Regions from separate parts of the Tepidibacillus sp. HK-1 genome, predicted to be linked through region 1. Evidence: predicted binding sites of a transcription regulator. Region 1 holds the regulator's gene; the other holds the start of a gene.
What was found. The regulator CtsR, encoded in region 1, represses protease genes until heat stress. The targets are predictions, from matches to a motif close to ATGGTCAATAAAGGTCAAACA.
Positions count from the first base shown of each region.

Region 2: clpP (ATP-dependent Clp endopeptidase proteolytic subunit ClpP) is a predicted target of CtsR. The motif match lies at 4,604-4,624, and genes of this name have one in related genera.

Region 1 covers NZ_BDGM02000019.1:9-8,911, forward strand. Annotated here, with positions in the region: partial or broken rRNA gene rrf (5S ribosomal RNA) at 1-101, shown strand, start outside; gene BEN26_RS10325 (HAD family hydrolase) at 417-1,079, shown strand; gene BEN26_RS10330 (CtsR family transcriptional regulator) at 1,290-1,751, shown strand; gene mcsA (protein-arginine kinase activator protein McsA) at 1,767-2,294, shown strand; gene mcsB (protein-arginine kinase McsB) at 2,301-3,362, shown strand; gene BEN26_RS10345 (ATP-dependent Clp protease ATP-binding subunit) at 3,382-5,799, shown strand; gene radA (DNA repair protein RadA) at 5,917-7,281, shown strand; gene disA (DNA integrity scanning diadenylate cyclase DisA) at 7,285-8,364, shown strand; gene BEN26_RS10360 (phosphatidylserine decarboxylase family protein) at 8,384-8,903, shown strand, end outside.
Region 2 covers NZ_BDGM02000004.1:136,498-145,400, reverse strand. Annotated here, with positions in the region: gene BEN26_RS03320 (phosphoglycerate kinase) at 1-563, opposite strand, end outside; gene gap (type I glyceraldehyde-3-phosphate dehydrogenase) at 647-1,654, opposite strand; gene BEN26_RS03310 (sugar-binding transcriptional regulator) at 1,792-2,790, opposite strand; gene rpoN (RNA polymerase factor sigma-54) at 2,936-4,264, opposite strand; tRNA gene BEN26_RS03300 (tRNA-Arg) at 4,324-4,402, shown strand; gene clpP (ATP-dependent Clp endopeptidase proteolytic subunit ClpP) at 4,694-5,290, shown strand; gene cysK (cysteine synthase A) at 5,458-6,381, opposite strand; gene BEN26_RS03285 (HPr family phosphocarrier protein) at 6,555-6,812, opposite strand; gene whiA (DNA-binding protein WhiA) at 6,868-7,806, opposite strand; gene BEN26_RS03275 (gluconeogenesis factor YvcK family protein) at 7,855-8,820, opposite strand; gene rapZ (RNase adapter RapZ) at 8,830-8,903, opposite strand, start outside.

The sequences.
Region 1 (8,903 bases):
GAGGGGATACACTCGTTCCCATCCCGAACACGATCGTTAAGCCCTCCAGCGCCGATGGTACTTGGACCGAAGGGTCCTGGGAGAGTAGGACGTTGCCAGGCAATAAAAAAAGCTAACCATGTGGTTAGCTTTTTTTATTGGCTTTGTTAAAAGATAAGAAAGTATAACTTTCTTGCACTTGTCATTTAGGGGTTTGTATATTCCATAAGTTGCGACTTTCAAAAGTGCCCTTCTCTCCTTAATCTTTATTCATAGAAGGGCACGGATGACGGAGCACGATGGAATATACAACCTTTTCTTATGAAAGTCGAAGAAAGTTATTGTGTTTTGAAAGCTAGGGGAGTAAAAAACGTTAAGTTGTTATATAATGAGAAATAATAAATGCACTTTTCTTCTTTAAGAAAGGAGTATATAAATTGAACAATGAAGTGGATACTATCATCTTTGATTTTGATGGAACATTATTTCAGACAGAAAAATTAGTGATTCCATCATTTGAGAAAACCTTTGCAAGATTGGAAGCTGAAGGGTATTACATAGGGAAAAAATTTAGTGAAGAGGAATTATTATCTGTTATAGGAAAGACATTAGAAGATATATGGCAAACATTATTACCTCATCTTTCCTTAGAAGCACATAAAAAAGCAAATGATTATATGCTCCATTATGAGATTGAGGGAGTAAGCGAAGGATACGGAGCTTTATACCCTCAAGTCATTGAGACTTTATTACAATTAAAAAATCAAGGTTATCGGTTGTTTGTTGCCAGTAATGGGCTAGAAACATATATTAAAGAACTTGCAAAAGCTTTTCGTATTGATCATTATTTTGAAGCAATGTATAGTGCTGGCGAATTTGAAACAAAGAGCAAAAATGATTTAGTAAAAAAACTGGTTCAAGATTATTCGATTGAAAATGGAGTAATGGTAGGAGATCGACAATCTGATGTTGAAGCAGGTAAAACGAATAAGCTTTTTGTGATTGGATGTGATTTTGGCTTTTCATCTAAGGATGAATTAAAAAATGCAGATGTGGTCATTCAATCCTTTGATCAAATTTTGGCAGTGTTGAATGGCTAGAATCAATCAAACAAGTGAAGGGTGTAAAAGAAGTATATCTTGGTTAAAATACAGAGTAGTATTCTGCTCTGTTTTTTTTATATAACCAATGCTTCAAAGATGAAAAGTTCGAGTAACTTTTAGGGAATTGGCAAAATACAAAATAGATATTATAATATAAATAAAGGTCAAAGTTAGTCAAAGTCAATTTTATTTCGATTGGAGGATAGAATGAGGAATATATCTGACATCATTGAACAATTTTTAAAAACCGCTCTTGAATTTAGTGACGACGGGGTTATTGAAGTTCAAAGAAGTGAACTAGCAGAAAAATTCCAAGTTGTTCCCTCCCAAATTAACTATGTAATCAGTACCCGTTTTTCACTAGAAAAAGGATTTTCTGTTGAAAGTAAAAGAGGTGGTGGAGGTTACATTAGGATAAAAAAGTTAGAAATTGAATCAAACGATTCTTTTTATAAGGCTTTAAATAAATTGATAGGGTCAGAAATTGCTCAATCACAAGCGATTACTATAATAGAAAGATTAAAAGAAGAAAAGATTATTAATGAAAATGAGTATTCCATCATAAAATCAATTATTAGTAGAGAAGTACTAAGTTTACCATTACCAATACGTGATCAAATCCGTTCAAATATACTAAAGGCAACATTAAGGGTTATTTTTTCGAAATAGAAGGAGGGAAGTTGAATGCTTTGCGAAAATTGTGGGGAAAAACCAGCAACACTTCACTTTACCAAAATTATAAATGGACAAAAGAACGAAATGCATTTATGTGAGCAATGTGCAAAGGAAAAAGGAGAAATCATACCTACTGATACAAATGTTTTTTCATTTCCCCAGTTACTATCAGGATTATTAAATTTTGACCAAATGGTACATGGTCATTCTCCAAATACATCTATGGATCCTTTACGTTGTAAAAATTGCGGTTTAACTTTTAATCAATTCAAAAAAACGGGTAAGTTTGGATGTAGTGACTGTTACCAATATTTTGAGCCTCAATTGGAACCCATTTTTAGACGAATCCATGGCAATAGTCAGCATAGTGGCAAAGTTCCTACTCGTACAGGGGGAAAAATAAAATTAAAGAAGGAACTTCGAGAATTAAAGGATCAACTTCAAAAAAAGATAGCTTTAGAGGAATTTGAAGAAGCGGCAAAAATTAGGGATAAAATTAAAGAACTTGAGCTCAAACTTACGGAAAGACGGGGTTGAGGCGAAATGTCATTAGATCGATTTTTAAGAAATCCAATAAGTGAATGGATGAGTGGTGCTGGACCTGAATCAGATATTGTGATCAGTAGTCGATTACGTTTAGCAAGAAATTTAAGAAATCATCCTTTCCCTTTGTTAGAAACTGATTCTGAAGCGCGAGCAGTAGTTGATGAAATCAGTAGGGCTTTGAACCAAGAAGCAATAAAGAAAATTAGTAAATTTGAATTAATTGAAATAGAACATTTAAGTGAGCTACAAAGAAGGGTTCTGGTAGAAAAACATTTAATCAGTCCAAATCTAGCTCATGAATCCCGTAGAGGGGCTGTATCGCTAAGTGAAAATGAAGCAATTAGTATTATGATCAATGAGGAAGACCATCTTAGGATTCAATGTTTATATCCGGGATTTCAAATTTATGAGGCTTGGAAAATGGCAAATCAAATAGATGATTTATTAGAGCAAAAGCTTGAATATGCTTTTGATGAGAAAAGAGGTTACTTGACCAGTTGCCCAACAAATGTAGGTACAGGAATTAGAGCATCTGTTATGCTTCATTTGCCGGCATTGGTTATAACGGGACAAATCAACCGAATCATCTCTGCTATTACTCAAGTAGGATTAACCGTTAGAGGGATATATGGTGAGGGAAGTGAAGCACTAGGTAATCTATTTCAGATATCCAATCAGATTACCTTAGGACAAACGGAAGAGGATATTATTGATAATTTACAAGGGGTCGTTAACCAAATTATCGACCATGAAAGACAATTTAGAAAAAACTTGCTTCTGGAATCTAAAACAAAGTTAGAAGATAGGGTTGGAAGATCCTATGGTATTTTATCTTATGCAAAAATAATGGATTCTAAGGAAGCAATGCAACGATTGTCAGATGTAAGGCTAGGAATAGATTTGGCGATGATTAAAGGTGTTTCATCAACAATATTAAATGAATTGATGGTATTGACTCAACCAGGTTTTCTACAATTGGATGCCGGTGATGTCCTAACACCAGAGGAAAGAGATGTGCGTAGAGCTACAATCATTAGAGAAAGATTGACTAAAAGGTAAAAAGAAGGAGGAAAAAATCATGATGTTCGGACGCTTTACTGAAAGATCACAAAAGGTTTTAGCATTAGCTCAAGAAGAGGCAGTTAGACTTGGGCATTATAATATAGGAACTGAACATATTTTATTAGGGTTAGTTAAAGAGGGAGAAGGAATTGCGGCAAAAGCTTTGCAATCTTTAAATATCAGCTTAGAAAAAGTTCAAGCTGAAGTTGAGTCCTTAATAGGTAAAGGCCAAGGGAAACCTATGACCATTTCCTATACGCCTAGAGCAAAGAAAGTAATAGAGTTATCAATGGACGAAGCTAGGAAATTGGGACATACTTATGTGGGAACTGAGCATATCTTATTAGGGCTTATCCGTGAAGGAGAAGGCGTAGCAGCAAGGGTACTAAATAATTTAGGTGTTAGCTTAAATAAAGCTAGGCAACAAGTATTGCAATTACTTGGAAACACAGAGGCGGTTTCATCGCATCAGCCGCATCACGCTAACCATAATACCCCAACTTTAGATTCTTTAGCGAGAGACCTTACTTTTATTGCGAAAAATGGTGAATTAGACCCTGTGATTGGTAGAGAAAAGGAAATTGAACGTGTGATTCAAGTATTAAGTCGAAGAACAAAAAATAACCCAGTTCTGATTGGAGAACCTGGAGTTGGGAAAACAGCAATTGCAGAAGGGTTGGCTCAGAGAATCGTAAATAATGAGATTCCTGAAACATTAAGGGATAAAAGAGTGATGTCACTAGACATGGGGACTTTAGTAGCCGGAACAAAATATCGTGGTGAGTTTGAGGATCGGCTAAAAAAGGTAATGGAGGAAATTCGACAAGCCGGTAATATCATTCTATTTATCGATGAACTTCATACGCTAATAGGAGCAGGTGGAGCAGAAGGGGCTATTGATGCCTCAAATATTCTAAAACCTGCCTTAGCTAGAGGTGAGCTGCAAGCAATCGGTGCAACAACTTTGGATGAGTATCGTAAATATATTGAAAAAGACGCTGCGTTAGAGCGTCGTTTTCAACCCATTATGGTTGATCCACCAACTGTTGAAGAAACAATACAAATCTTAAAAGGATTAAGAGATCGCTATGAAGCACATCATCGGGTGAAAATTTCTGATGAAGCAATTGAACAAGCGGTGAAATTATCTGATCGATATATCACTGATCGTTTCTTACCAGACAAAGCAATTGATTTGATTGATGAAGCTGCTTCAAAAGTTCGCCTTCATAGCTATACAGTCCCACCAAATTTAAAAGAATTAGAGGAAAAATTAGCCGAAATCAAAAAGGAAAAGGATTCTGCTGTACAGAGTCAGGAATTTGAAAAGGCAGCTTCTTTAAGGGATAGAGAACAACAACTAAAAGAAGAATTAGAAGTAACCAAAAATAAATGGAAGGAACAGCAGGGACGTACAGACACAGAGGTCTCTATTGATGATATTTCTCATGTGGTTGCTAGCTGGACAGGGATTCCTGTAACAAAAATGGCTGAAGAAGAGACAGAACGATTATTAAAAATGGAATCGATATTACATGAAAGAGTTATCGGTCAAGAAGAAGCAGTTAAGGCAATTTCTAGAGCGATTCGAAGAGCAAGAGCAGGACTTAAAGATCCTAAAAGACCTATTGGTTCATTTATTTTCCTTGGACCAACAGGGGTTGGAAAGACTGAATTAGCAAGAGCATTAGCTGAAGCGATGTTTGGCGATGAGAATGCAGTCATTCGTATTGATATGTCGGAATATATGGAAAAACATGCAACCTCTCGTTTAATTGGGGCACCTCCAGGATATGTTGGTTATGAAGAAGGTGGGCAATTAACTGAAAAGGTTAGAAGAAAGCCATACTCCGTCGTTTTACTTGATGAAATAGAAAAAGCTCATCCAGAAGTCTTTAATATTCTATTGCAAGTTTTAGAAGATGGTCGTTTAACAGATGGTAAAGGAAGAATGGTTGATTTTAAAAACACAGTAGTGATTATGACATCCAATGTTGGCGCCGAGATGATTAAGAAAGACACTGGATTAGGATTTACAACGAGAACAGCAGAAGATGATTATAAAAATATGAAGAATCGAGTTATGAGTGAGTTAAAACGTAACTTTAGACCTGAGTTCTTGAACAGAATTGATGAAGTGATTGTTTTCCATGCACTTTCAAAAGAGGATATTAAGGAAATTGTTACTCTTATGGCCAATCAGTTGCGTGAAAGGTTAAAAGAACAAGGAATTGATTTTATACTAAATGAAGGAGCGAAAGAGTTCTTAGCAAAAGAAGGATATGATCCTAATTTTGGTGCTCGACCTTTGCGTAGAGCCATTCAAAAGCATATCGAAGATAAACTTTCTGAGGAACTTTTAAAAGGAAATATTAAGAAAGGTGACGTTGTAACGATAGATGTTGAAAATGATGCTTTAGTCGTTAAAAAGTAATTTTTTTAAAAGTGTTATGAGGACTCTATTTAAGGGGTCCTTTTCTCTTATCGTTGTAGTTCGTAATTAAATACGGTATGATATATAAATAGTAGATATAAAAATGGGGAAATTTAGATGAGTAAAATAAAAAGTAAATATATATGCCAAGAATGTGGATATGAAAGCCCAAAATGGATGGGAAAATGTCCAGGTTGTCATCAATGGAATACTATGGTAGAGGAAATAGAACAGAAAACATCTAGTCCAAATCGTTTACAAATTTCCTGGTCTTCCTCCCCACAATCAATATCTGGAATAAATGTTGAAGAAGAGCCAAGAATAAATACAAATATAGAAGAATTAAATCGTGTTTTAGGTGGAGGAATTGTACCAGGTTCCCTAATCTTGGTTGGTGGAGATCCTGGTATAGGAAAATCCACTTTATTGTTACAATCATCGCAAAGCATTGCTCGTTCAGGAAACCGTGTCTTGTATGTTTCGGGTGAAGAGTCAGTGAAACAGACGAAATTGCGAGCAGAACGTTTAGGGGTTCATGCAGAAGAGTTATGGGTATTAACTGAAAATCAATTAGAACAAATTGAAGCTCATATAGACAAGACCAATCCTATGATCGTTATTATTGATTCGATTCAAACAGTTTATCATCCACAGATCACTTCAGCCCCAGGAAGCGTAGCACAAGTTCGTGAATCGACAGCACACCTAATGAGGATTGCCAAATCAAAAGGTATCGCCATTTTTATTGTTGGTCATGTCACAAAACAAGGAGAAATTGCCGGACCCAGATTATTAGAACATATGGTAGACACTGTTTTATATTTTGAAGGGGAAAGACATCATACCTATCGAATTCTAAGGGCAGTCAAAAATCGTTTCGGATCCACCAATGAAATGGGTATATTCGAAATGAAGGAGGAAGGTCTAATCGAGGTTAAAAATCCTTCCGAATTATTTTTATCTGAGCGTCCAATGGGAGTCGCAGGTTCTTCTGTTGTTGCAAGTATGGAAGGGACTAGACCTGTGCTAGTAGAGGTACAGGCTTTATTATCACCTACTAGCTTTGTAACTCCTAGAAGAATGGCTACTGGGGTCGACCAACAACGTGTGGCTTTAATTATGGCAGTTTTAGAAAAAAGGTTAGGTATGTTTTTGCAAAATCAGGATGCTTTTGTTAATATCGCTGGAGGGGTAAAAATAGGAGAGCCTGCCATTGATCTCTCAATAGCAGTAAGTATCGCTTCTAGCTTTAGGGACAGAGCGGTTCAGTCACATGACGTATATATAGGTGAAATTGGTTTAACTGGTGAGGTAAGAGGGGTATCAAGAATTGAGCAAAGAGTTCTTGAAGCTAAAAAATTAGGCTTTAATCGGATTATCATACCCTTTAATAATATAAAAGGCTGGAATATTCCTTCAGGGGTCGAAGTGCTTGGGGTTAAAACCATTGCGGAAGCTCTAGATATTGCTTTGGGAGGGTAAGGCATGACTAAAGAGATAAAAAGAGAAGAATTTATGAGCAGTGTTTTAAAATTAGTTGCACCTGGAACCCCCTTTAGAGAAGGGTTAGAAAATGTTCTTAGGGCAAAAACTGGCGGGTTGATTGTCGTTGGATATAGTAATGAAGTAATGGATATCGTAGATGGGGGATTTTCCATCAATTGTGACTTTACGCCTGCCCACCTATACGAATTGGCGAAAATGGATGGAGCGATTATTTTAAGTGATGATTTGAAAAGGATTTTATTTGCTAACACCCATTTAAATCCCGATACTGCTATTTCTTCAAGTGAAACAGGAATAAGGCATCGAACAGCGGAAAGGGTTGCAAAACAAACAGGCCATTTGGTCATTTCTATTTCACAAAGAAGAAATGTCATCACCTTATATCAAGGTAATTATCGTTATGCTTTAAAAGATATTGGTGTTATTTTAACGAAAGCAAATCAAGCGATACAAACACTAGAAAAATATAAATCTGTTTTGGATCAGGCTCTTACGAATTTATCAGCTATGGAATTCGAAGAATTAGTCACTTTAAATGATGTTGTATTGGTCATACAAAGAATTGAAATGGTTCAGCGAATAAAATCTGAAATTGAGCGATTTATCAATGAATTAGGAACAGAAGGTCGTTTGATTAGCATGCAGCTTGAAGAATTGGTAGCAAATATTGAAAATGAAGCGTACCGTTTAATGAAAGACTACCATAAAGAGCAAAATGAAGAAGAAGTTAAACGTGTCTTAACTGAGTTAAAGAAATTAACTCCAGATGAATTATTGGAAAGCCAAAATATTGTTCGTTTACTTGGATATACAGGTAACATCAATATTCAAGAAGAACCTGTTTCTCCTAGAGGTTTCCGTATATTAAGTCGAATTCCAAAGTTGCCAAGTCCAATTATTAACAATTTAGTAGAGCAATTTTCTCAATTATCAAGAGTGATGATGGCAACAATTGAAGAATTAGATGATGTTGATGGAATTGGTGAGGTTCGAGCTAGGGCGATTAAAGAAGGACTCAAGCGAATCCAGGAACAAGTCTTCATTGATCGACATATTTAAACTCTATTGAGGTGAGATTGTGAAACATCATGCTTTGATTAAGGAAGGACTACCTACACTTGGTATTCTTTTGATCTTAACTGGCGTCTTATATGAAATCCAATCTTGGTTATCATTGATTGGGATTGGTCTTATCTTATTTGTTCTTTACTTTTTTAGGGATCCTAAGCGAGAATCACCTATCAATGATGAATTAGCCATCATGGCTCCTGCAGATGGGGTGATTACAGATATTCGTGAAATTGAAGAAACATCATTCATGAAGCAGAGGGCTATCTGCATAAGTATTTTTATGAGCCCATTAGATGTTCATATCAATCGTAGTCCAATTTCAGGTGAAGTTAAATTTATAGAGTACAAAAAAGGCAAATTTATCCCTGCCACAAGACCTGAAAGCCATGTAGTAAACGAAAAAAATTTTATAGGGATAGAAAATGAAAAAATGAAGGTACTCGTTGTTCAAATCGCTGGAATTATGGCAAGGCGAATTGTAAATTGGTCAAAATTAGGGCAAAAAATTAAAAAGGGTGATAAAATAG
Region 2 (8,903 bases), on a different contig from region 1:
GGACGCTCAGGGTTGGATAAAGCCTTACCTAAAAACTCGATTTCCTTTTCCATTAAAAATCCTGCCACTGCTGGAAGATATTTAGCAATTCCTTCAGTTGATGCATGTGCACGATGTGCTGCACCAAACGCATCATTTACATAGACATCAGCAAGTTCTGCAAAAGCTTTGGCTAATTCAGCGTCGTTTTTCTCTTCTCCTGGATAAAAACGGACATTTTCAAGAAGAACAACATCGCCTTCATTCATCTGATTGATCAAAACTTTTACATCATCACCAACTGCTTCATCAGTTTTCTTTACTTCTTTACCCAGTAGTTCAGAAAGCCTTATCGCAACAGGGGTAAGCCGCATTTCCTCTACTACTTTACCTTTTGGACGGCCTAAATGGCTAGCTAGTATTACTTTACCACCTTGTTCCATGATATATTGAATCGTCGGAAGTGCTGCACGGATACGTGTGTCATCAGTGATCACACCATCTTGTAATGGGACATTAAAATCGACTCGACAAAAAACCTTTTTTCCTTTTAGATCGATATCACGAACCGTCTTTTTGTTCATATGTATCCCTCCTATATGCAGGAAGGGAGAATTTAATCATTCTCCCCTTTAATTGTTAAAACCTGACTCTGACTTTTCTCTGATTAAATACCTTTTTTTGCAATATATGCAGCTAAATCGACAACACGGTTAGAATATCCCCATTCATTATCATACCAAGAAACCACTTTAACCATGTTTCCTTCCATTACCATGGTTGACAAAGCATCAATAGATGAGGAATGTGGATCATGATTATAGTCAATCGATACTAATGGTTCTTCGGAGTATTGTAAAATACCTTTTAGTTCTCCCTCTGCAGCTGCCTTCAATGCTCCGTTTACTTCTTCAACGGTAACATTCTTATCTAATTCAGCAACTAAGTCAACAACAGAGACGTTAGGAGTTGGTACACGCATTGCAAATCCGTTTAATTTTCCTTTTAATTCTGGTAATACAAGAGCAACTGCTTTAGCAGCACCTGTCGTTGTCGGAATAATCGATTCAGCTGCTGCACGAGCACGACGATAATCCTTATGTGGTAAGTCTAAAATTTGTTGGTCATTGGTATAAGAGTGTACAGTTGTCATTAAACCGCGTTTAATACCAAATTTCTCATGAAGAACTTTGGCAAATGGTGCTAAACAGTTTGTTGTACAAGAAGCATTTGAAATCACATGGTGGTTTGCAGGGTCATATTTTTCTTCGTTAACTCCCATTACAATTGTGATATCTTCATTTTTTGCTGGTGCAGAGATAATCACTTTTTTAGCGCCTGCTTCTAAATGTTTTGCTGCATCTTCACGATTTGTAAAACGTCCAGTTGATTCAACGACTAATTCTACTCCAAGCTCTTTCCATGGTAATTGCGCTGGATCTCTTTCAGCAACAACTTTTACTAATTTACCATTTACTTTAAAGCCACCTTCAACGACTTCGACGGTTGCATCCAGTTTACCGTGAACTGAATCATACTTTAATAAATGAGCTAGCATCTTTGCATCGGTTAAATCGTTCACAGCAACAATTTCAATTTCAGGATGATTTAGAGCTGCTCTAAAAACATTTCTTCCGATTCGGCCAAAGCCGTTAATACCTACTTTAAGCATAATATTTCCTCCTCATTCTGTTTTTTATTGTTATTATGAAGAAACAATACTTTTCTAATCACCGACAAAAGTGATGAAAAGTAAAGTTTCAAATAAACAAGCAAGCAAGCAAGCAAAAAACTAAAATGTTTAAATGCAACTTATATTTGTTGTAAAATCTCTCTAGCTGCTCCCTCATCAGTTACTAAAATGGGTTTTAAATTATGTCTAAGTACAGAAAGAATGGGATTGGCTTTACTTTTACCACCAGCAACAGCAATCATGTGAGGAATATGCTGTAGATCATCTAGGGTAAGACCAATGGTTTTCATTTTATAGACAATTTTACCTTCTTGATCAAAGTAATAACCAAAAGCTTCACCTACGGCATGTTTTTCTTCTAGTAAATCTAGAATTTCCTTTGGTACATTTCGCCGAATTGCCATAGTGTTAGCTTGCCCTATCCCGTGAATAACCATTCTTGAAGAACGTATAACACTGAGTAATTCCTTTACATAATCCTCATTCATTAAAGAATGATAAGTACTTTCACTTAATTGTTCTGGCACATGGAGTAAACGATAAGAACCGTTGGTTTTTTTTGCCATAGTCGATACCAAGGTATTTGCTAGGTACTCGTGATTCTCTCCCATTCCTCCTCGCGCAGGAACAAATAAGACAGAAGGCAATGGCGGTTGTTCAGGCATCATATAAGCGACCTCCGCAATTGTTGATCCTCCGGTTAAAGCCACAATATCCTTTTCATTTACCAATTGTCGAATAAGCTGAGCAGCAGCTCTTCCCATTTCTTTTTTAACCAATTCGTCTTCATCTGCGTTCCCTGAAATAACAACCACTTCAGGAAGCTGCAATTTTTCTTTTAATTGCTGTTCCAATTGATAAAGACCAAATAAATTTTTGATATATGGGGATACTTCTTCTAGAACTTCGTATCCTTCTTGACTTACTTTCATGCCACTTGTTTCTACATCGATTAAACCTTGTTGTTTCAAAAAATCAATTTCGGCTCTCAATATTCGTTCAGTAAAACCTAAAGATTGAGACAAACTTCGTCTTCCTATCGGTTGCATCAAGGATATATGATGTAGAACCTTATAACGTTTTTGCATTATTTCAAGTACATCTGGTACTAATTTCATTTGGAGTTGTAATAAATCCAAGACGAATACTCCCCTTTGGTCTAAAATAGTCCCACCTTTACATATTATGTCCCGCAGACTCCAAAAAAAATTCACTTCCCTTATATAATCATAACGAGAAATGAATAAAATCGCAACCCCATTTTCAAAATCTTTTACGTTTTGAAGAAGACAAGATACCTAGTTCATCCCGATATTTGGCTACTGTCCTTCTTGAAATTTCAATCCCTTCTTGTTGTAATAACTCCACAATTTTTTGGTCAGATAGTGGTTTTTGTTTATTTTCCCTCTCGACCACTTTCTTTATTAATTTCTTAACATTTTCAGCGGATGTCACTTCACCACTACTTGTTGTTACCCCAGTATTAAAGAAATATTTTAGCTCAAAAATACCAATCGGGGTCTGAACATATTTTTGATTGGTAGCTCTACTTACTGTAGATTCATGGACACCAATTTCTTCTGCAATTGTTTTTAATGTTAAAGGTTTTAACTGTTTCGTTTCAAAAAACTGCCTTTGATATTTTAAAATGGCATTTGTTACTTTATATAAAGTATTACGCCTCTGTTCAATACTTTTAACTAACCATTCTGCTGCATTAAGTTTGTCTAATATATATTTACTTGCTTCTCCTTCTTGCCCATGAGTTTGAATGTATTGCCTGTAGTATGAGTTAATTTTAAGCCTTGGTACTAAGGTATCATTTACAATGACGATATATTCCCCCTCTATCTTTTCAATTGTAATATCAGGAAGGATATATCGAGCTGTTCCATTTTGAAAACCATAGGCTGGTGAAGGATTTAATGTTTTAATAAAATCAGCACATTGTTGCACCTCAAGCAAACTAATCCCAAGGGCTTGTGCGATTTTTTGAAACCTTTTCTCTCCTAAGTCAGTTAGATGATGACTAACTATTCTAATCGCTTTCTCATCAATCGGATCCATCTTCTTTAATTGGAGTAACAGGTTCTCTTGTAAATTTCTTGCCCCCACACCTAGAGGTTCTAAAGAATGGAGTAGAGTTAGAGCTTGTTCAATTTCAGATAGATTTACTTGAAGTTGTTTGGCTAAATCAATTAATGGAATTGTTAAATACCCAGAATCATCTAAATTACCAATAATAAATTTCAAAATGTGAAATTGTCTATTGTCAATCGCTAAAAAGCGCGCTTGTTCTAACAAATATTCTTCTAAAGTAGCTGTAGGAGTCGCAATGCGATCCCAAATATTAAACTCCTCCTCATCAGCCTTCATAACACCAAATGATTTACGGCTGTTTTGGTAAAAAAACTCGTAGCGTTCCATTTCTTTATCTTCTATATCAAAAACAGGGTTTTCTACAATTTGTTGATGTAGATATTCTGTTAATTCTATGGCTGGAAATTGCAGGATCGTGATCGCTTGACGCAATTCAGGTGTCATGATTAACTTTTGAGTTTGTTGTTGGTATAAACCATAACCTAGTTGCATGATGATCCCCTACTATCTTGATTTATTTACTTTATAAAGGTATAATATAATTTGCATTTGCGCTCGTAGCTCAGTTGGATAGAGCACTGGCCTCCGGAGCCAGGTTTTGCGGGGGTTCGAGTCCCTTCGAGCGCACCATTGACAATTCTTCGCACTACGTCGATTGTACATCATTGTTCGAAGAAAATTGTAGTACTGTTAAGTGCACCATTATTAATTCAAACCTTCAATGGAAGGTTTTTTTATTTTCCTTTTTTAAAAACGTATTCAAAAATACTACCTAAGTTTATTTTAACAGAAAACGGGTAAACTAAGTGAAGGAAAATGATTGAAACTTATTGTTTGACCTTTTTTGACCATTGAGGTATGATATGAATAGGTTGAGCATATTTTATTGATAATGATTCATTGAGAGGAGGACTTTAGATTATGAGTTACTTTATTCCTTATGTCATTGAACAAACAAACCGTGGGGAAAGAGCCTACGATATCTATTCCAGATTATTAAAAGATCGAATTATCTTCTTAGGAAGTCCAATTGATGATGCGGTAGCAAACTCAGTTGTTGCCCAACTTCTGTTTTTGAATGCTGAAGATCCTGAAAAAGATATTAATTTATATATCAATAGCCCTGGTGGATCGATTACAGCAGGTATGGCTATTTATGATACGATGCAATTTATTAAACCAGACGTATCCACAGTAGCCATTGGTATGGCAGCATCAATGGGAGCCTTCCTATTAACTGCAGGTGCAAAAGGCAAACGTTATGCTTTACCAAATGCAGAAGTGATGATTCATCAGCCTTTAGGTGGTACCCAAGGGCAAGCAAGTGATATTGAAATCCACGCAAAACGAATCATCGAGATGAAGAAAAAATTAAATGAGATTTTGGCAGAACGTACAGGTCAACCTCTAAAAAAAGTGGAAAGAGATACAGACCGTGATAATTTCTTAACTGCTGAACAAGCCAAAGAATATGGTCTAATTGATGACATCATTACCACCATTCCGAAATTAAAGTAAAAGGGTTTATATATTCCAACGCGCTCCGTTGTCCGTGTATTTCTCTTAATGAAAAATAAGGTAAGAAATACACTCCCAAAAGTCGCTGCTTATGGAATATACAAACCCCGAAATGATAGAGGAAAGCGCCACAGGTTATTTTCATGTGGCACTTTTTTTATGTTCATCTATTCATTTTCAAAATTAAATAATGGTGTACTTAAGTACCTTTCTCCAGTGTCTGGTGCAATCACAACGATATTTTTCCCTTTGCCAAGACGCTTTGCAACTTGTTTTGCTGCATAGACTGCGGCACCAGAAGAGATTCCTATCAAGATCCCTTCAGTTCGTGCTATTTCTCTTGCTGTATTAAAGGCTTGTTCTGTTGTCACTTGAATGATCTCATCATAGATTGCAGTATTTAAAGTATCAGGTATAAAACCAGCACCTATCCCTTGAAGCTTATGTGGACCGGGATTTCCTCCAGATAAAACTGGAGAATCTGTTGGTTCAACTGCTACTATATGTATAGTTGGATTCTTTTCCTTTAAGACTTCCCCAACTCCTGTAATGGTTCCACCTGTTCCAATCCCAGCAACAAACCCATCAATTTTGCCATCCATTTGCGAATAAATTTCTTGGGCAGTATTTAATCGATGAGCTTTTGGATTGGAAGGATTTTCAAATTGCCTAAGTAGAAAATACCCATGTTTTTTAACCAATTCGTTTGCCTTTGTTATGGCCCCTTTCATTCCTTCTGCCCCAGGGGTAAGCACCAACTTCGCACCATACGCGCGTAACAAATTTCTTCTTTCTATACTCATCGTATCTGGCATCACAAATATAGCACGATATCCTTTTGCAGCAGCAACCATTGCTGCACCAATTCCCGTATTCCCACTGGTAGCTTCAATAATCGTATCTCCCGGTTTGATTTTTCCTTCTGCTTCGGCATCTTCGATCATTTGTAGAGCAATCCGATCTTTTACACTTCCACCAGGGTTAAAAGATTCTAATTTAACAAAAATATTGGCATCGTCATCTCCAACATGCTGCAATTTAACTATTGGAGTGTTCCCAATCAATTCCGAGATATTTTTTACAACATTCACGTTTACAAGTCTCCTTTTTTATAGTTTGAGGTTATTAGTATAGTAAGACTTCTATGATTCTATGTCAATTTCATGACCTCCTTGGAAGCACAATCCGAAAACTTTCGTGGATCCCATGGATATGAAAAATGAGCTATGACGATTTCATCACAGCTCATTACATTTTTAATACCTTAGCTTTCTTTACTTAATAAAGTCGCTAAGTTTTCTACAGCTTGCTCTTCATCGGAACCATCGGCAATAATCGTGATTTCTGAACCACTGTTAATGGCCAAGCTCATAATTCCCATAATACTTTTTGCATTTACTTTCTTATCTTCTTTTTCTACGAAAATATCTGAGGAAAACTTATTTGCTTCCTGAACAAATAATGCTGCAGGTCTTGCATGTAAACCCGTCTTTAATTGAACTGTTACTTTTTTAGATATCACAAAAATCCCTCCAATTAGATCCATTTTCTATATTATACATGGAATTACAAAAATATTACAAATCTGCTTTAAGTTTATTTGCAATTTCTTCTATTTTTCTTAAACGATGATTGATTCCTGACTTACTTACTTTTCCACTAGGAATAAGATATCCCAGTTCAGCAAGGTTTAATTCTGGATATTGTAATCGAACTTCGGCTACCTCCTTTAATTTTGTGGGAAGGTTTTCAAGTCCCATTATTTTATCGATCAATCGAATATTCTCTATTTGTCTCATTGCTGCACCAACTGTTTTGTTTAAATTGGCTGTTTCGCAATTTACAAGACGATTTACGGAATTTCTCATATCTTTTACAATACGTATATCCTCGAATTTGAACAAAGCTTGATGTGCGCCAATAATATTTAAAAACTCCGTTATTTTCTCCCCTTCTTTAATGTACATAAAATAACCCTTTTTTCTTTCAATCCACTTTGCATTTAAGTCGAATTCATTCGCTAGTTGGCACAAATCTTCAATATGCTCTTGATAGCTAGAGGAAATCTCTAGATGATAAGAGGCACTTTCAGGATGATTCAGAGATCCACCTGCAAGAAAAGCACCTCGCAAATAAGATCGCTTACAACATTCATTTTGGATAATCTCACGCTTAATACCGGGATAAAAGGAGAATCCCTCTTCTACAATCGCTAACTTTTTTAGCACCATTTCTACTTGCTGAGGAACTCTAACCACATAAATGTTGTTCTTTTTCAATCTCATTTTTTTTCGAACCAATAATTCAGCATGAAGGTGAAAGATTTGTTTAATCATCGAATAAATTTTTCTTGCAATTGCAGCATTTTCGGTCAAAATATCCAATACAACCTTTTGATTCGTTAATTGAACACTACCGTTCATTCTAACAAGAGCGGATAGTTCAGCAATCATGCAAGAATCATCTTCACCATTTACATAGGTTAATTCTTTTTTTGTTTCGGCGGCAAAGGACATTGTGACCACCTCAATCCTGAATCCTCAATTGCCAATTTAATTACGTCGTTATATTTGATGATGCAAGATTTTTATAATACTTTTGCTAAGTTTCTCAGCATCATGTCTTAAATAGGTATGATAATTAACAAAAGATTCTGCAACGACACGATAACCTGCTTGTGTAAGAAGTTGTTTATCAGAAGCCACTGGAATTGCATTCTCTGCCCGATATTGTTGCTTAATCTCTTCAGAGATTTCCCCTTCATTAACGATAACATAATCGATAAATTTTTGGCCAACATGTTCTTCAATCGCATTCACATGATCAACGGCAGAATAATGATCTGTCTCACCAGGTTGAGTCATTACATTACAAATATATATTTTTTTAGCTTTCGTTGAAAGAACTTCTTCCTTTATGCCATTAACCAAAAGATTCGGAATAACACTCGTATATAAGCTTCCAGGCCCGATGACGACAGCATCTGCTTGCTGAATAGCCAATATCGCATCTTCTAACGGTTTTACATCAGTAGGATTGATAAAAACTCGCTTAATCCCTCGATTTTGTGCGGCTAATGGTATATTAGATTCCCCATTTATGATAGTTCCATCTGTTAATTCTGCAGATAAATGGACCTTTTGCAGGGTTGCAGGTAAAACCTGTCCTTTTACAGCTAAAACACGACTTAGTTCCTTAATAGCCAATACAAAATCCCCAGTTATTTCTTGCATCGCTGCAATCAATAAATTGCCTAAACTATGTCCAGCTAGCCCCTCACCTTGTTGAAAACGATGCTGCAATAATTTTTCTAGTAAAGGCTCAGTATTTGCTAGCGCAATCAAAACGTTACGAATATCTCCCGGAGGAAGCATATTTAATTCTGATCTTAACTTTCCAGAACTTCCTCCATCATCAGCGACGGTTACGACTGCTGTTAAGTCTAAGTTTTGTTTTTTTAAACCTCTTAACATCACAGATAGGCCGGTTCCTCCACCAATCACGACTACCTTAGGTTGTAATTCTCCCATTTCACACCTCTATTTACGATCCTTCTCTATGTCTCGATGATTTGTACTTACATGCCATTCGGATTGTAAAAACTTCGCAATGT